One region of the Pseudomonas sp. UTLPPB19802 genome, then DNA from elsewhere that is predicted to be linked to it. Evidence: riboswitches for the same ligand, from Rfam matches in the RefSeq annotation. Region 1 holds a riboswitch; each other region holds the start of a gene.

The links. Region 1 has a riboswitch for cobalamin ahead of AC6I6U_RS22380 (ABC transporter substrate-binding protein). Riboswitches for the same ligand answer to the same signal wherever they lie in the genome.
Region 2: linked by a shared signal. The riboswitch ahead of cobO (cob(I)yrinic acid a,c-diamide adenosyltransferase) and the one ahead of AC6I6U_RS22380 (ABC transporter substrate-binding protein) in region 1 are both predicted to bind cobalamin.
Region 3: linked by a shared signal. The riboswitch ahead of AC6I6U_RS19545 (CbtB domain-containing protein) and the one ahead of AC6I6U_RS22380 (ABC transporter substrate-binding protein) in region 1 are both predicted to bind cobalamin.
Region 4: linked by a shared signal. The riboswitch ahead of cobW (cobalamin biosynthesis protein CobW) and the one ahead of AC6I6U_RS22380 (ABC transporter substrate-binding protein) in region 1 are both predicted to bind cobalamin.

Annotation. Positions count from the first base shown of each region.
Region 1 covers NZ_AP048545.1:5,198,802-5,203,385, forward strand. The annotation lists gene AC6I6U_RS22375 (FecCD family ABC transporter permease) at 1-742, opposite strand, end outside; gene AC6I6U_RS22380 (ABC transporter substrate-binding protein) at 739-1,749, opposite strand; cobalamin riboswitch at 1,869-2,070, opposite strand; gene AC6I6U_RS22385 (DUF6124 family protein) at 2,488-2,892, shown strand; gene AC6I6U_RS22390 (DUF3144 domain-containing protein) at 3,420-3,716, opposite strand; gene cynR (transcriptional regulator CynR) at 3,785-4,584, opposite strand, start outside.
Region 2 covers NZ_AP048545.1:6,705,165-6,709,748, forward strand. The annotation lists gene AC6I6U_RS29505 (cobyrinic acid a,c-diamide synthase CobB) at 1-1,192, opposite strand, end outside; gene cobO (cob(I)yrinic acid a,c-diamide adenosyltransferase) at 1,189-1,800, opposite strand; cobalamin riboswitch at 1,884-2,103, opposite strand; gene AC6I6U_RS29515 (PQQ-dependent sugar dehydrogenase) at 2,396-3,709, shown strand; gene AC6I6U_RS29520 (class I SAM-dependent methyltransferase) at 3,722-4,384, opposite strand; gene AC6I6U_RS29525 (C40 family peptidase) at 4,407-4,584, opposite strand, start outside.
Region 3 covers NZ_AP048545.1:4,536,728-4,541,311, reverse strand. The annotation lists gene AC6I6U_RS19565 (NUDIX hydrolase) at 139-585, opposite strand; gene cobM (precorrin-4 C(11)-methyltransferase) at 605-1,351, opposite strand; gene AC6I6U_RS19555 (cobalamin biosynthesis protein) at 1,471-1,896, opposite strand; gene AC6I6U_RS19550 (CbtA family protein) at 1,893-2,603, opposite strand; gene AC6I6U_RS19545 (CbtB domain-containing protein) at 2,614-2,799, opposite strand; cobalamin riboswitch at 2,895-3,118, opposite strand; gene AC6I6U_RS19540 (response regulator) at 3,251-3,607, opposite strand; gene AC6I6U_RS19535 (response regulator) at 3,860-4,584, shown strand, end outside.
Region 4 covers NZ_AP048545.1:4,092,428-4,097,011, forward strand. The annotation lists gene AC6I6U_RS18130 (glycoside hydrolase) at 1-134, shown strand, start outside; gene AC6I6U_RS18135 (glycosyltransferase) at 138-1,427, opposite strand; cobalamin riboswitch at 1,520-1,727, shown strand; gene cobW (cobalamin biosynthesis protein CobW) at 1,828-2,895, shown strand; gene cobN (cobaltochelatase subunit CobN) at 2,900-4,584, shown strand, end outside.

The DNA of each region.
Region 1 (4,584 bases):
TGATCAGCAGCAGTTGGGTACGCCGCACCGGAATACCCAGGGAAGCCGCCGAATCCGCGCCGAAGGTGAAAGCGTCCAGCGCGCGCCGATGCCACAGGCAGACCAGCAATCCCACCAGGGCCACCGGCACTGCCAGCCACACCGATGGCCAACGCACACCGCTGAGATTGCCCAACAGCCAGAACAGAATGCCGCGAGCCTGCTCGGCGGTGGCCGACTTGGTCACCAGGAAGGCCGTCAACGCATTGAACAACTGCGAACCGGCAATACCGGCCAGGATCACCTGGGCATTATTGCTGCTCGCCCCCACCGCACGGGACAGCAACAGCACCAGGCCGAACGCGCACAGCGCGCCGATGAAGGCCCCGCCAGACAGCGACAGCGCCGCCCCACCAAGGCCCAGCAGCCCCACCGCCACCGCGCCGGTCGACGCACCCGCCGAGAGCCCCAGCAGGTAAGGCTCGGCCAACGGGTTGCGCAGCAGCGCCTGGAGCATCACCCCACAGGTCGCCAGCCCAGCACCGCAGGCGGCAGCGACCAGTGTGCGGGTCAGCCGGTAGTTCCAGACGATGCCCGAGTCGATCGGCTCGACCGGATAGCCGGCCTGCCACAACTGGTTGGCCAGCACCTGATAGATCAGGCGCGGCGACAGGCTGGTTTCACCGATGGCAATCCCAGCCAGCAGGGCCGCGAACAAGGCGACCAAGGCCAGCAGGCTGTAGGGCAGCAGGCGCGTGTTCACTCTGGGGCTTTACCGGTGGCAATGGCGGTGGACAGGGTTTCCAGGCCACGGAACAGGCGAATTCCGGCCTGCATGGCATCAGCATCGAGGATGATGATGCGGTTGTTCTTCACCACGTCCATGTTCTTGGCGACCGGGTCGCTGCGCAGGAATTCGAGCTTCTTGCGGTAGTCGTCCGCCGGGAAGCGACGCCGGTCCATGCGGGCGATGATCAGCCAGGTCGGGTTGGCCTTGGCCAGGGTTTCCCAACCCACGGTCGGCCACTCTTCGTGGGACTCGACCACGTTGCGCACGCCCAGGGTCTGCAGCATGAAATCAGCAACGCCCTGGCGACCGGCCACGTAGGGATCGATGGCCAGGTCGGCGCTGGAGAACCAGAACAACGCGCTGGTGTTGGACAGGTCCTTGCCGGCCAACTGCTTCTTCGCCTTGTCGAGACGCGCCTGCAGGTCGGCATTGAGCGCCGCACCACGATCCTGCACATCGAAGATCGTCGCCAGTTGGCTGACGCTCTTGTAGATGCTGTCGACCTTGAACGGCTGCATCCGGGTGCCGTCGGCACCCACCAGATTGTCCTTGCCTTCGCAGTCCGAAGGCAGCAGGTAGGTGGGGATCTTCAGTTCGTTGAACTGCTCACGGGTACCGACCACGCCCTGGGGCCCGACCATCCACTCGAACTGCACCGTCACCAGTTGCGGACGCTTGCCCACCACCGCTTCGAAGCTCGGATCGTTGTCGGCCAGGCGCTCGACCTTGTCGTTCTGCACCTTGAACTCCGGCAGCACGTTGTTGAACCACAATGAAGTACCGACCAGCTTGTCGCCCAGCCCCATGGCATACAGCATCTCGGTGCCGGCCTGGCCAATGGTGACCGCGCGCTCGGGAGCCTTCGCGAAGGTTTGCGGCACACCACAGTTTTCCACGGTGAGCGGGTATTGGGTGGCGGCAGCCTGGGCCAGGCCGGTGAGCGAGAGGCCAGCGAGCAAGGTGGCGAAACGAGGCAGCATGGTGAGCGATCTCCTGTCGGGCAGAACACGAAGTGAACGCATGGACAGGCATCGCCGCCCTGGCACGACGTCCGGGGCAGCCCTTCACAGGGGAGATGGCCATCCCGGACACCCCGCCGGTTGGTAAATGTAGGCCGGCAGGTCTCCTGACTGGTGCGTCCTGGCCCGCCTCCGGCCTTCCCGAATCACATGGACCCAGTGGCATCGTTGGAGCGGGCTCGGCACCTACAGTTGCGGGGGCAGTTCCGTTTGGCCAACCGGGGTCGGAGGCCTGGGATTCCCTATTATTTCCGAGTGGAAACCGGCGGGCGGCATGGTAGACCATCAAATTGCCGTTGGGAACGCATAAGAACCGCTCTCATCAGCTGCGGGCCACTGCCACAACGTTCTACAGCGCTCATTTCTCGACCGATTCGAGAATAATTCAGGACTTTTAGCGGATTTTTCCTACAGATTTCCCGTTGATTCACTTGATCACGAAGCCTAATGTTTTCGCGTTGCTGCCAATTCAGCAACCGGGCTTGGACACCCGTTTTTTTTTGGAAGAAGAAGTCGCACAATGCCGCGCGAACGGCACTTTTGTGTCCGCTCTATGGCGGACCGTGCGCGGGACACTCCTCGGGGTGTGCCGGGTTTCTTCTTCCCCGGTTGTCCAAACCTGCGCACGGTTCGCCACCCTTTCGCTTGGACACGAAAGATGGCGCGCTTCCAAAGGTGTTACTGAAGAAGAGCTTGCCGATGACCAAGAAAATCACGCCCGACCCACCACCCTGCCGCACTTCAAGTCCGACTGAAAAAAGCGACTTCCTGCGCAGCGCCATGTACAGCGCCCTGGACCAGATCAACTCGGACCCACCACCGCCTGATCCACTCGATACCCTCGCCACAAGCGCCTTCAACATCGGCAGCGACTCAGCCAGCAAGCCTGCGCTCTTTGCCATTCAGCCAGGCGTCCCGGCCAAGGTGGCGTTGGCCCATGTCTCGGACCTGCTCCGGACTGCCGAACTGAACGCCGACGAAATCGGCCCGCGCCTGGAAGACGTTGACCGTGACCTGTTCAGGGGAGTGCTGCAATCGCTGGAACTGTCGCGAGCGATCGTGGACTCGCTGTTGGCGGCGCCCCCACTGCCCGCCTCGACCTGAAGTGAGCAGCGCTTCAAAATGGAGGGATGGAGGGTGTGCCTTGAAGGCTTTTAGTGATTTCACGGGCCTCTTCGCGGCGGTGCGGCGTCCCGACAAGCCCGCTCCTACAGGTGTTGTGTCGTACACCAGAATGGGGCCTGGCGCAGGCATCGGAGTGGGCTTGCCTGCGAAGCATTTGCTTTTTGATCTTGATCTTGCCTTTGCTTTTGATCCACCGGCCCCGCCCAGCAGGCTGAGTGGAGGTTCTGTTTCGAGAGACGCCCGGCAGGGAAGCCGGGCGAGCCGTGTTGGGCCATGGATGGCCCATCGCGGCGTGCTCTCGAAACAGAACCGGAACGAAGGAACCCTCGCGTAGCGAGGGCCGAATGGAGGGGCAAGCGTTTTTTGGTTACTTTTTTTCGCGTCTGAAAAAAAGTAACTCGCCGTAAGGGCGAAACCACTACCCCAGCCAACCGCGCAAACGGATATGTACACCTACAACCGCAATCGCACACAGGCAAACAGCAGGTTAAACGCCCCTCGATAACTCAGCCCTGCCTCCCCCCCATGTACAGCTCAAAATTCTTGATATGATCATCAAGGTTATCCTCAAGCATCAACCGATACTGATCACAAAAATACTTGAGCATCGCCTCCCGCGCCCCGGCCATCTCCTCCCCCGACTTGAAGCTGCGCGCACTGACCCAGGCATTGAACCGAGTCGTACCAAACATCATCGAAGCATTGACCTTGCCAAAATTCTCGACCTGCTTGAGCTGCTCATTGGCCAGGTTGATATGCTCGTCCGCACGGTCATAGAACGATTCATCGATGGTATCCGACATGGCAGGCTATCTCTGGATGATAAAAACGCCCTATGGGACCAGCCTTCCCGGCTTCTGTCCAGAACAGTTCAACCCGCCAGCCGGCCGGCAACTTCCCTGGCCACCTCAATGAAGGCCCGCGCCGCTGCGCTCTGGTACCCGCCCTTGCGTTGCATGACCACCGCCGTGCGCTGCAGCCGCAGGGGCTCCAGCTCGACCGCGACCAGATCCTGATACGCCAGGGTAATCGCCGCCGGCAACAGGGTCGACAAACCGGTCCTGCGCACCACCTCGATCACCGCCCCAATCGCATTGGCCTCCATCTGCACCCGCGGACGAATCCCATGCTGGCGACAATAGCGATCGATCTGCTCGCGAGTGGCGAACTCGGCACTGAGCAGCACCAGCGACTCCGCATCCAGCGCCTCCAGCCCGACACTGCGCTGCCCGGCCAGCGGATGCCTGGCGCTGACCACCAGGGCCAAAGTCTCGACCAGCAGCGGCTCAGCGTCGATTTCCTGCGCCTGCACCGCCTCGAAGGCGATCCCCACATCCAGTTGATCAGCCACCAACTGCTCTTCCATGGACTCCTGGGCAATCTCCCGCAGGTTCAGGGTGATATTCGGATAGCGCTGGTGAAAGGCCTCGACCAACGGCCCCACCAGATAGGTGGTGAAAGTCGGCGTCACCGCCACCCGCAGCGATCCCCGACTCAGGTCACCGACATCATGCAGCGCACGCTTGGCCTCCTCCAGCTCCAATAAGGCCCGACGCGCATAGCGCAGGTACACCTCGCCGTGATCGGTCAGGCGCGTCACCCGCCCGGAACGGTCGAACAACTGCACGCCAAGGCTATCCTCGAGCTGTCGCACCTGCTGCGACAAGGCCG
Region 2 (4,584 bases), 1.5 Mb from region 1:
GCCCGCCATTGGGGCTCAGCCCACGGGCAATCGGCGTCAGCTCGGTGCTGGTCAACGAGTGGTGATAGGTATGCCCACGCAGCACGCCTTCCGGCAGTTCCACGGTCTGCAAGGCCAGGGCCGCCAGGCGCTTCTGCATCACCGCCTCGCCGGCCAGCAGGCCAAGCAGTTCGGCACGCTGGCCGTCGACGTCGGTCAACGCATCGAGCAGGTAAAGCATGCCGCCGCATTCGGCGAGCAGCGGCTTGCCTGCGGCATGGTGCGCACGGATCGCCGCCAACATCAGCTGGTTCTGCGTCAGTGTCAGATGGTGCAGCTCCGGGTAACCACCCGGCAGGTACAGACTATCGGCGTCCGGCAGCCCGTGATCGTGAATCGGCGAGAAGAAGCTCAGCTCAGCGCCCAATGTCCGCAACAGATCCAGGTTGGCGCCATAGATGAAAGCGAACGCCTCGTCGTGGGCGACCGCGATACGTACTCCGGCCAACAGCGGCTCGATGGAGACGACCTGCGGTGCTGCGAACTCGACCGCCGGCGGCAAGGCGACTTCGCAACTGGCCCCCAGGGCCTCGGCCGCAACATCGAGGCGGCGGTCCAGATCATTCAGTTCGCTGGCCTGGACCAGCCCGAGATGGCGGCTCGGCAGCTCGATCCCGGTCTCGCGGGAGAGTGCGCCATACCAGCGCAGGCCTTCGGTCAGGCTGCCTTCAAGCAATTGCGCATGCCGCGGGGTGCCGACCCGGTTGGCCAACACCCCGGCAAACGGCAGGTCCGCCTGGTAACGCGCCAGGCCCAGGGCCAGGGCACCAAAGGTCTGGGCCATGGCCGTGCCATCGATCACCGCCAGCACCGGCACGCCGAAGTGCCGCGCCAGATCGGCGCTCGACGGCGTTCCATCGAACAGCCCCATGACGCCTTCGATCAGGATCAGGTCAGCCTCGCCCGCCGCCTCCCAGAGCAACCGACGACTTTCCTCGGCACCGACCATCCACAGGTCGAGCTGGTACACCGGCGCACCGCTGGCACGCTCGTGAATCATCGGATCGAGAAAGTCCGGGCCACACTTGAACACCCGGACCTTGCGCCCTTGGTTCCGGTGCAGGCGCGCCAGCGCGGCCGTCACCGTGGTCTTGCCCTGGCCGGAAGCCGGCGCGGCGATCAGCACCGCCGGGCAATGACGCGGCTGACTCATAGTTCGATGCCTTTCTGCGCCTTGATCCCGGCCTGGAACGCGTGCTTGAGCAGGCCCATTTCGGTGACGGTGTCGGCCAGGTCGATCAGTTCCGGCTTGGCACCGCGGCCGGTGACCAGCACATGCTGCATCGGCGGTCGTGCTTGCAAGTCGCTGAGCACCTGGTCCAGATCCAGATAACCGTGCTTGAGGGCGATGTTCAGCTCATCCAGTACCACCAGGCCGATGTCCGGATTGGCGAGCATTTCCCGAGAGACCGCCCACGCAGCTTCGGCGGCCGCGATGTCTCGCTGGCGGTCCTGGGTCTCCCAGGTGAAGCCCTCGCCCATCACGTGAAAGCGCACCTGCTCGGGGAAACGGCGGAAAAACAGCTCCTCTCCCGTGCTGTTGCGGCCCTTGATGAACTGCACCACGCCGCACTGCATGCCGTGGCCCATGGCCCGGGCGAGCATGCCGAAGGCCGAGCTGCTCTTGCCCTTGCCGTTGCCGGTCAGCACCAGCAGCAGGCCGCATTCATTCGGGGCGTTGGCGATACGCTCGTCGATCACCGCCTTCTTGCGCTGCATGCGCGCCAGGTGGCGTTCGTCGCGATCGGGGGATTCGTTCATGGCAGCTCTCCGTTGGGGCTGGATAAGGCAAACGGCGAGCAGACACAGGCACGGCCGAAGCCGTCCAGCATCGCCCGCCGTGACGCTGTGGAATGGATCAGGCCGGTCTCCGGACTCATGAGCGGCGCGAACGCGGGACCGCGCGCCTTCCCGTGCCAGTGGCACAGTGGCAAAAAGCGCAGTCTTGACTCATTTACCGTTGCGGGGGCAGCGCCGGGCTCGCGCCTACCTGAGGGCTCACCGGCTTCCCTGTTTCACCCTGTCGACGGATCGCCACAGAGCACCTGAAACAAACCGCGAAGGTTAGAGGGTTGGGGGGGGAGCGTCAATTGAAGCCGACCGCCAACCTCGGCGAACCGGGACATGAACAGGCGAAATGGGCCAGGTCGGTGCCGACGCCGTGGCGGCCTTGCTCATCGAACCCATCACCGGGGCCCTGGATATCTGGCCCTGCCCAACGAGCTCCGGGAATACCTGTCATGACGGATGACCATTTCCAAGGCGGCCAGGAGCAACTCGCCAAAGGAGGGATTGAACCTGCGTCAATCCACCCCATCTACTGCTGGGCAAATACAAGGATTAATGGAGATTCAACATGTTCCAGCAGAAACACGCCGTGATCATTCTGCTTGCCAGCGGATTGGCTGCTTGTGGCGAAAGTTCCAGCCTGTCTGTGTCCGATGGAACCGGCCCATCGCCCAAGCTCCCGGAACCGAACAAGACCCTGATTCCCACAGTCAACATCGCCCCGGCCGTCGGCTGGCCCGAAGGCACCCGCCCCATGGCTGCCAGCGGAACCCAGGTCAACGCATTCGCCGAAAACCTCGACCATCCACGCTGGCTGTACGTATTGCCCAATGGCGATGTGCTGGTCGCCGAGAGCAATGCCCCCTCCAGACCCGATGACAATCAGGGGCTGCGCGGCTGGATTGCAAACAAGGTCATGGATCGCGCCGGAGCCGGCGTGCCCAGCGCGAATCGCATCACCCTGTTGCGCGATGCCAATCACGATGGGATCGCGGAAACACGCACGACCTTCATCGAAGGCCTGAACTCTCCGTTCGGCATGACATTGGTGGGCAATGACCTGTATGTGGCCGACACCGATGCCCTGCTGCGCTTTCACTACGAAGAGGGCGAAATCGCAATCAAGGCCCAGCCACAGAAGGTCGTCGATCTGCCCGGCGGCACCCTCAACCACCACTGGACCAAAAACGTCATCGCCAGCCGGGACGGCAGCAGGCTCTACGTCACCGTCGGTTCCAACAGCAACGTCGGTGAGAACGGCCTGGACAAGGAACAGGGCCGTGCGGCGATCTGGGAGGTTGACCCGGCGAGCGGCAAGCAGCGGATCTTCGCCTCCGGCTTGCGCAACCCCAATGGCCTGGCCTGGGAACCCCAGAGCGGAGCGCTATGGACGGCGGTCAACGAGCGGGACGCGATTGGCAGTGACTTGGTACCGGACTACATCACCTCGGTGAAGGACGGTGCTTTCTATGGCTGGCCCTACAGCTACTACGGGCAACACGTGGATGTCCGGGTATCACCGTCGGACCCGGCCATGGTGGCCAAGGCCATCGCCCCCGACTACGCCGTCGGCCCTCACACCGCCTCCCTCGGACTGACCTTCGCCCAGGGTAGCAGACTGCCGGCACCGTTCACCCAGGGCGCATTCATCGGCCAGCACGGCTCATGGAACCGCAAGCCCCACAGCGGCTACAAGGTGATCTTCGTACCCTTTGCCAACGGTAAGCCCAATGGCCAGCCAATCGACGTACTGAGCGGTTTTCTCGACAAGGAGGAAAATGCCATGGGCCGGCCGGTGGGCGTAGTGATCGACCGTCAGGGCGACCTGCTGGTGGCGGACGATGTCGGTAACAAGATCTGGCGCGTTTCGCCAGCCAAGTAGCCTCGACCCGAGCTAGCGCTTGCGACAGAGCGTCAGGCCATCCCCCACCGGCAACAACGACAGGTCCACCCGCGCGTCATCCTTCAAGGCCCGATTCAGGGCCTGGATGGCCCGGGTGTCCTCGCTTTGCGCATCCACCTCCAACACCCGGCCACTCCATAGGGTGTTGTCGAAAATCGCCAGGCCGCCGACACGCAGCAGATGCAGTGCACTCTCCAGGTAGCGCGGGTAGTTGGCCTTGTCGGCGTCGATGAAGATCAGGTCGAAGGAACCAGCCTGCCCCTGGCGCTCCAGTTCGGCCAGGGTGTCGAGGGCAGGCGCCAGGCGCAGTTCGATGCATTGCTCCAATCCGGCCTCGCGCCAGTAGCGCATCGCCGTGGCGTTGTAGTCGCCGGGAATGTCGCAGCACAGCAACGAACCGCCCTGCGGCAGCGCCGAGGCCATGCACAGCGCGCTGTAGCCGGTAAAGGTGCCCACTTCGAGCAGACGCCGGGCGCCGGTCAGGCGCACCAGCAAGGCAAGGAACTGGCCCTGTTCGGGCGCCACCTGCCAGCGTGCCATGGGCAGCGCCTGGGTTTCCTCGCGCAGGCGCCGCAAGAGCGGTGTCTCGCGCAGGGAAACCTCCAGCAGGTAGCTATAGAGGGCATCGTCAAGCTTCAGGGTGCGGGCGGTCATGACAACCTCGCGCGATCAGACCTCAGGGATTGCGGGCCAGATGCTCGGCGGGCAGGACCCGCTTGGCGTTCAGGTAGGCCCGCTGCCAATAGGCCTTGGACAAACTGTCCAGCTTGACCGTTCCGCCGGTAGCCGGGGCATGGACGAACCGGCCCTCGCCGACGTAGATCCCGGCATGACTGACCTGGGACCCGCCATTG
Region 3 (4,584 bases), 660 kb from region 1:
CCTGAAGATCTGTGGTGCCTGTACCGCCGCTTTCGCGGATAAATCCTGCTCCCGCGGTTTGCGGTGCGCCTGAGTGAATCTGATGGGGCCAACGGTCCAGCTTTTTAGGGGGACTGTTCAACTCTGTGGGAGCAGGATCTATCCGCGAAGAGGCCCTGCGGCCTGGCTCCGATCCTGCAGATAATCGCGCAACCGCTCCTGCAGGTACGGCACTCCCAGCGGATGCTCCAGGTACTCGGCAATCGGCATCATTCGCCAATACTGGCCCTCATCGCCGAAACGAATTGCCTCGATTTCCGCCATGCTCAGTTGCCCCACCAGGAACCACGAATGGCTGCCCGGCTGCGTCACGCTGGGATAGCGCCGAGTCCACTCGATGCGTTCGGCGCCGATCCGCAGGGAAAACTCCTCATCCAGCTCCCGCAACGCACACTCGCTCGGGCTTTCTTCTCCTTCACGGCCACCGCCGGCAAAGTCCCAGTGGCCGGGGTAGGGGATGCTGTCTTTCATGTCACGCAGATAGGTCAGCAACTGGTCGCCGCAGAGCAATGCCAGCTTGGCCCCGGAAAATGCCTGTTCGGACATGGATCGCTGCTCCTTTGGTTCAGGGTCGATAGAGATGGGCATGGCCAGCCCGGTATAGCGACGATTCGCTGAAGTGATCACTGCCCAGCACCCGTCCCACAAGAATCAGCGCAGTGCGCCGAAACCCCTTGGCCTCGACCTTGGCCTGGATATCCGCCAGCGTGCCCAGCACCCAGTCCTGGTCAGGCCAGGTGGCGCGATGGATTACCGCAATCGGGCAGTCCGCGCCGTAGTGGGGTGTCAGTTCCTCGACGATTTTCGCCAGATGATTGACTCCCAGGTGAATCGCCATGGTCGCCTTGTGCCGGGCCAGGTCGCCCAGTTCCTCGCCGGCGGGCATCGCGGTCTTGTCGGCATAACGGGTCAGGATCACGCTCTGGGAAATGTCCGGCAGCGTCAGTTCGGCTCCGAGCAGGGCGGCGCAGGCCGCGGTAGCCGTGACGCCGGGAATGATTTCATAACCGATGCCCAGTTCACGCAAATGGCGGATCTGCTCACCGATGGCACCGTACAGTGAAGGGTCCCCGGAGTGCACCCGGGCGACATCCTGTCCGCGGGCGTCGGCTGTCTTGATCAACTCGATGATCTGTTCCAGGTGCAGCTCGGCACTGTTGATCACCTGGTCGGCGCGGTGGCCGTCCAGCACTGCCATGGGTACCAGGGAGCCGGCGTAGATGATGACCGGGCAACGGCGAATCAGTCGCTGGCCCTTGACGGTGATGAGTTCCGGATCGCCGGGCCCGGCACCGATGAAATAGACGGTCATAAGCTTCTCTGAGCGGGATTTGCGCAAGGTCGTGCGTGCCAGTCACTCGGTACTCACCTGATGGTTTTCAGGTGCGGAGTCTGGGCCTACATGAATAACGCTCATGCAGGAAAGGGTGATTATCGAGGGTTTTGTCCTGTCCAGGCCAGCGCAAAGGTGGCCTGAGGGTGTTTCTGTCGTGAAATCAGCAGGCTTGCCGGTTCCTGGCCCAGCTGTTCGGCCAGGGCCAGCGCGGCACTTTCGGCGATACCATGGCAGCCGGTATGGGCGAATACCTGGCTGGAACGATGAGTCAGCCGTGGCTCGTAAGGTTGCAGCGCGGCGGCACTGAAGAACACCAGTGGTAGTTTCAGGTACCGGGCCAGCTCAAGCAGTCCCGGTTCACTGTGTTTGCCGTCGATGCTGGCCAGGCCCGAGATGTTCGCCGGGTCGATTCGGTGAGCCAGCAGGGCGTCTTCCAGCAACCCCAGCAGGATCGATGCCTCGCAACCTTGCCGGCAGCCGAAACCAACCGCGAGGGTTGGTTTCGTGTGGGGTGTTGTCATGCCGGGTATTGGCCGTCTTGTCTGCGGCGGAACATCCAGGCACTGATCAGGCCCAGGGCCAGCCAGAACACGGCGTTGGTCAGTTGCGAGGCGATCTTGAATTGTGCTTCCAGTGCTTCCGGCGCCAGGCTGGAATGTACCTCGGGTTGGGGAGCGCCGATCACATGGGGCACCACGACGATCGCCACGCCCAGCAACTTGATCGCCCAGTGCCGGCCAAACACCACCAGGGCGATAGCCACGGCGGTGGACGCCGCGGTGCTGGCCCACCAGATTTGCCGTTGCAACAAGTCTGCGGCGGCGGTGCCGGGCAGTTCCGGTGGCAGTCCGAGGGTCGGTGCCAGGCAGAAGGTTGCGTAGCCGGCCAGGCCCCAGAGCAGTCCCTGGGACGCGCGATTGGGCGCACGCAGGGTATAGAGCCCGGCTAGCATCAGGGCGAAACCGACCGCCACCACCAGGTTGCCGCCCGTTGTGGACAGCACGCGCTGCCAGCCATCTTCCGGTTCCCAGGCCTCTTCGTCGTGGCCCTCATGGCTGTGGCCGGCCATGGCCGTATCGGTGTGCTCGTGGCTCTCGCTGGCGGGGGCTTTTTCATAGGTCTCCGCCTGGAGAATCAACGGCGCGACCCAGAAACTTTGCAGCAAGGTCAGCAGCAGGGCGGCCAGCAGTCCGCTGAAACCGGCGGTTTGGGCAATACGCTTGATCATGGCCGGGTTCTCAGTGGCACGGGAAGGCAGCGCTGTGGCGCGTGTCGTGGGCGGCGTTGTGAACGGCGTCGATGTGCGAGAAGCCGGCGAAATACACCAGCAGGGCGCCCAGTACGCTGGCACCGATGGCGGCGACAAGGCGTTGGCTGCGGGTCGATGTAGCGGCGTTGGAATGGCTGGCGGTGGTAACGGACATGGCGCTTCCCTCTGGATTTTCAGCGGGCGGCCAAGCGCAGAAAAACCTCGCGGGTCGGGCCCGGAGGTTTCAACAGCGCCTGCCCACCGCAGGTTTGTCATTCGATTTTCCGGGCCGGTCTCCGGGCTCGCGAGGGGTTCCAGCCTGGCTCGAACCTTCCAGCATCACCTTCCCATGCCGAATGGCACAGTGGATCTGACGCTTCTCTCGCTTACCGTTGCGGGGGCAGCACCGGACTGGTCAAGCGTGATGAAGCATCCGCCGACGCACCGGTTTCCCGTTTCACCCTGTGAAGGGCACCCAGAACAGACGCGTAGGAAAACATGCCGTCGGCCGATGCGTCAACCGCGTCGACCGGTGCGTCGATGCTGGCTGAAGGCTTGGCAATGTCCAGCAGGCAGCTCAACTTAAAGTGAATTCTAGAAATATAAATATCAGTTAAAACATGGAGTTATATGATGCTTTTTATCTTGTTTCTAAGTTGGTCGATCGAAAACGGCTTGCCGATCACCTGCATGCCCGCAGGCACCTCAATGCTTTCGGCGTAGCCGCTGGCGAATAGCACCGACAGTTCTGGGCGGACCTGCCGTGCGCTCCTTGCCAGGTCACGGCCATCCATGCCCGGTAGTCCGACGTCGGTCATCAGCAGGTCGATGCTCGTCGCCCGGTTGTTGAGTATTTCCAGGGCCGAGTCGCTGTCGCTGGCCTCCAGCACATTGAATTCCAGCTCCTCGAGCACGTCGACGATCAGCATGCGGACAATGGCATCGTCTTCGACGACGAGGATGGTGGAACTGGCTGCACACATAGGATGGTCTTCCGGGAAAATGAACGCGGGGTAGGCAGGGCTGCCTGTCTTTGCATTGGTAAGCGGCCGAGCGGCACAAGTTCTGCTTCTTATACAAAAAAAGTCTGCTGTATAAGCGTTGAGGATAGCGGGTCTGGTTGATGCTGGGCAGTGCACAGCCGGAAAATGCCTTCTACGCTGTGAGAAAAATGAATCTTTTCCTCAGAATTACGGCAAAATCCTTAATTTTCAAGACTTCCTCCGGGGCCCGAAATGAATTCACCGTCTTCGGTTGATGAGCAAAGCTTCCGCAAACTTCTGAGTCGCAACATCAGTCTGCCCTTGGGCGTGGGTGTGCTCAGCGCAGTCTTCTTCGTTTCCCTGATCACCTATCTGCTGTCGGTGATCCAGTGGGTGCAACACACCGACCGGGTGATCAATAACGTCAACGAGGCGATGAAACTGTCCGTCGACCTGGAAACCGGCATGCGCGGTTTCCTGATCACCGGCGATGAGCATTTCCTCGACCCCTATGAAGTCGCCAAGCCGAAGATCGTTGCCGGGTTGCGCGGTTTGCAGGAGTTGGTGGCGGACAACCCGCAACAGGTCGACCGCTTCAGGCGTATCGAGGCCTTGCAGGACTCCTGGACCGAATATGCGCAGTCGATGATCGATCTGCAGCGCTCCAAGGGCGACTACCGCGAAGCGGTCAAGGCCGGACGTGGCAAGCGCCTGACCGATGAAATCCGCAGCGAATATGAAAATGCGATCGAGACCGAGCAGCAGCTGCGCCTGGCGCGCAACGACGATGTTCGGCGTACGACCCTCTGGACCATCGCCCTGTACCTGACCTTCGTGCTGGGCCTGAGCGCAGTTCTGGCTTATGTCGGAAGAAAGAATTTATTAGATCTTTCAGCGTCTTACAGCAAGAATCTCATGGCGCAACTGAAGAGTTCGGAGCACCTGGAAAAGCAGGCCTGGCTGCGTGACGGCCAGAC
Region 4 (4,584 bases), 1.1 Mb from region 1:
CGGTGAACTTCTCCAGGAAAACCGCCCGCTCGCCGGAGGGGCGGCTGTTGCCACCGCGTTCGGCGCTGGTCCTGGCACCGGGCAAGGTTCTGCAACTGATCGAGGTGGCCAGGCTGTTCCCGTCATCCGCCTGAACCTCAGGGCTTGCGGTTCTTCGCCTCGATCCACTGGGCCATGTACTGGGTACTCTTGTGGTGATGGTGGCGCAGCATTGCGCCGGTGAAGTTGTTGCGCCGATGCTCGGTCAATTGTTGCCGCGTCTGCTGGATACGTTCCACCAGCGCCGGGCTGTGCTGGCGCCGGTCGTAGCGGGCAGCCAGCAACGCCCGCCCATCAACCTGGGCCTGTTGCCAGGCCAACGGGTCCTGGTACAGCCGGACGGCGGAGCGCGCCAGGGCCTCGGCGCTGGTTTCGATGGCGCCCGGCCAGGGCAAGGCACCCTGCATGGCTTCGGCGCCGATCGGCGTGGTGACATTCGGGGTACCACAGAGCATGGCATCGGCGAGCTTGCCCTTGATTCCGGCGCCGAAACGCAGCGGTGCCAGGCAGATCCGCGCCGCGCTCATCACCTGCAGGGCGTCTTCGGCCCAGTTCTGCACGTGAAAGCCCTGGGCCGGGTTGTGCAGCGCGGTGGCCTTGGGCGGCGTGTAGGCGCCGTAGACATGCAGTTGCGCGCTGGGCAGTTGTTGGCGGATCAGCGGCCAGACGGTGGTTTTCATCCAGAGCACCGCATCCCAGTTCGGTGCGTGGCGGAAGTTGCCGATGCTGAGAAAATGCGCGCGCTCCTCGAAGGCCCGGAACGTGTCCGGCTGGTCGACCATCAACGGGCACCAGTGCAGCAACGCTGGCGGTAGCCGGAACTGCTCGGTCAGCAGGCGGATCTCGACGTCGGAAATCATCAGGCTCAGGTCCGAGCGGTAGATCGCCGCGATTTCCCGCTGGGCCTGGTCGGTGTCGCTCATCTGCTGGAAGACTTCGGGGAGGTCGGGAGCGAACAGCCCGCTGAAGTCATTCGGGTCCTGGTCGACTTTCAGGCGTTCCTTGAGTTGCTGCTGGCGGGCGTCGCGCAGGCTTTGCAGGTCCGAGGTTTCCAGTACGCGGAGGGCACCGGGGCAGTGCTTCTCGACCCGCCAGCCGAACTGCTCCTCCATCATGAACCGGTCGAACAGCACCACATGCGGCTGCAGGGCGCTGATGAAGGTGTCGAAACTGCTGTCGTTGAGCTCGATGGCCTGTTCGTCGATGCCCAGGCTGAGCAGGTCGGCCTTGTGTTCACCGACACTGGCAGGGCTGGCGAAGGTGATGCGCCAGCCGGCCTCGAGGAAGCTTTCGAGAATCTGCATCATGTGCCCGCCGGCCGCCGAGGAGCGAGGTTCGGGCCAGACATAACCGATGACCAGGACGGTGGTGGTGTCGGTGGCACTCATGGGCGGCGATTCCTTGAAACGGGCAGGGCGGGAGAAAGGGGGCGCAATTAAACCACAGCGGCCGTCGAGATTGACCTGCCTGCGCGCACTGCGTAGCCTTGCAGGTTCGAGGTTCTTCGGCGTCTGGTCGAAGCTAAGATGGGAACGCGGCAAGCCGCGGCTGCCCCCGCAACTGTAAGCGGTACGAGTGTCTTGCCTGGCCACTGCCCCTCGGGGTGGGAAGGCGCAAGACCCGGTGATCGAGCGACTGCCGAACACCCGGCCGCAAGCCAGGAGACCTGCCTCGTGACAGAATTTCACTTAAACCGGGCGGGGTGATCCGGTGGCGAACATACCCGCGCCTGTTCCGGGCGGCGGTTCTCGTCCCGCATGCCCGCTATTTTTGCCAAGGGGCATCCCGATGAAAACACTGGCCAAGCTTCCCGTCACCATCGTCACCGGCTTCCTCGGCTCGGGCAAGACCACCTTGCTGCGGCATATGCTGGACAACGCCCAGGGCCGCCGTATCGCAGTGATCGTCAACGAGTTCGGCGAGCTGGGCATCGACGGCGAGATCCTCAAGCAGTGCTCCATCGGGTGCACCGAGGAAGAGGCGGTAGGCCGCGTGTTCGAACTGGCCAACGGCTGCCTGTGCTGCACCGTGCAGGAAGAGTTCTTCCCGGTGATGCGCGAACTGGTGGCGCGTCGCGGCGATCTTGACCACATCCTCATCGAAACCTCTGGCCTGGCGCTGCCCAAGCCGCTGGTCCAGGCTTTCCAGTGGCCGGAAATCCGCAGTGCCTGCACCGTCGATGCGGTGATCACCGTGGTCGACAGCCCGGCAGTGGCCGCCGGCACCTTCGCCGCGTTCCCCGACCAGGTGGACGCCCAGCGCAAGCTCGACCCGAACCTGGATCACGAGTCGCCGCTGCATGAATTGTTCGCCGACCAACTGTCCAGCGCCGACCTGGTGATTCTCAACAAGACCGACCTGATCGCCCCGGAAGACCTGGCCAGGGTCCGTCTGGAAGTGGCCGAGGAACTGCCGCCAGCGGTGAAAGTCATCGAGGCCAGCAGCGGTCGCCTGCCGCTGGACGTCCTGCTGGGTATCGGTGCCGGCTCCGAGGAGCACATTGATGGTCGCCACAGCCACCATGACCACCACCATGACGGCGATGATCATGACGACCACGATCACGACGCCTTTGATTCGATCTCCATCGACCTGCCGCAAGCCGACGAAAGCCTGCTGCTCGATGCCCTGACGCAACTGGTGGTCAAGCACGGCATCCTGCGGGTCAAGGGCTTTGCGGCGATCCCGAACAAGCCGATGCGCCTGCTGATCCAGGGCGTGGGCACCCGTTTCGACAAGCACTTCGACCGCGCCTGGGGCGCCGATGAGCCGCGCGTCACCCGCCTGGTACTGATTGGCCAGGAACTGGATGCAGCCCTGCTCGAATCGACGCTGCGCACCGCGCTGACGGCCTGACCCCATGCATCTGCTCAGGACCCAGCCCGGCGGTTTCGTGTCGGATGACAACATCGCCGACCTTGGACAAACCCCCGCCGAGCTGGTGATCCTGTGCAGCGGCGACTCCAGCCTGGCATTGCTCGCCGAAGCGGCGCAGCAACTGCCGGACGATTATCCGAGCCTGCGCCTGGCCAACCCGATGCAGGTCCAGAATCATGCCTCGGTCGACCTCTATGTCGACCAGGTGCTGCAACACGCCAAGGTGATCCTGCTGTCGTTGCACGGCGGTATCGGCTATTGGCGTTACGGCATCGAGCGTCTGGTGCAACTGGCCGAGCGCGGCGTGACGCTGATCCTGGTGCCGGGCGACGACCGTCCCGACCCGGAACTGAGCGCCCTGGGTAACGTCCCGGCGGCTGAAGCCGAACGGCTCTGGCACTTCCTGCGCCAGGGCGGCCTGGGCAATGCCCTGCAGTTGTTCAATTGCCTGGCCAGCCGCTGGCTGGGGCGTGACTACCCCTGGCAGGCGCCTCGGGCGCTGCCGCGCACGGCGATCTACCACCCGCGCGTGGTCGATGCACAACTGGCTGATTGGCGCAGCAACTGGCAGGCCGACTGGCCGGTGGCGGCGCTGCTGTTCTATCGCTCGCACCTGCAGGCGGCCAACACCGCCTTTGTCGATGTGTTCTGCCAGCGTTTGCAGGCGGCCGGGCTGAACCCGTTGCCGATCGCCGTGGCCAGTCTCAAGGAGCCAGGTTGCCTGGCGGTGGTCGAGGACTGGCTGGACGAGGTGGCGGCGGCGGTGATCCTCAACACCACCGGCTTTGCCCAGTCGACGCCCGAGGCTCCGCACCTGCGACCGTTCCGTCGTGACATCCCGGTGATCCAGGCGATCTGCGCCCAGGACAACGAGCCCGGCTGGCAAGCCAGCGAGCAGGGCCTGGGACCGCGGGACCTGGCGATGCACATTGCCTTGCCGGAGCTGGACGGGCGGATCATCAGCCGGCCCATCAGCTTCAAGGACCTGGCCTGGCGCAGCGAGCGTAGCCAGAGTGACGTGGTCTGCTACCGCGCCCAGCCCGAGCGCATGGACTTCGTCGCCGAGCTGGCGCGGCGCTGGGTCGAGCTGGCGCGGCTGGACAACGGCGACAAGCGTATCGCCCTGGTCCTGGCCAACTACCCGACCCGCGACGGGCGCATCGGTAACGGCGTCGGCCTGGACACACCGGCTGCGGCGCTGAATATCCTGCGGGCGTTGCAGGACAAAGGCTATCCGGTGGGTACCGAACTGCCCGAGAGTGGCACCGGCCTGATCCAGGCCTTGCTCGGTGGTGTCAGCAACGACCTCGACAGCCTTGATTTGCGCCCCTGCCAGCAAAGCCTGGCGCTAGCCGAGTACCAGGCGCTGTTCGAGCAACTGCCCGAGGCCAATCGCCAGGCGGTGTTGGCGCGTTGGGGCGCGGCGGAAAACGACCCGATGTTCCGCGAGGGGCGGATGATGGTCGCCGGGCTGCGCCTGGGCCTGACCTTCGTCGGCATCCAGCCGGCCAGGGGTTACCAGATCGATCCGAGTGCGGTCTACCACGATCCGGACCTGGTGCCGCCCCATGGCTACCTGGCGTTCCATTTCTGGCTGCGGCATCGGTATGGCGCCCACGGCGTGATTCATGTCGGCAAGCATGGCAACCTGGAGTGGCTGCCGGGCAA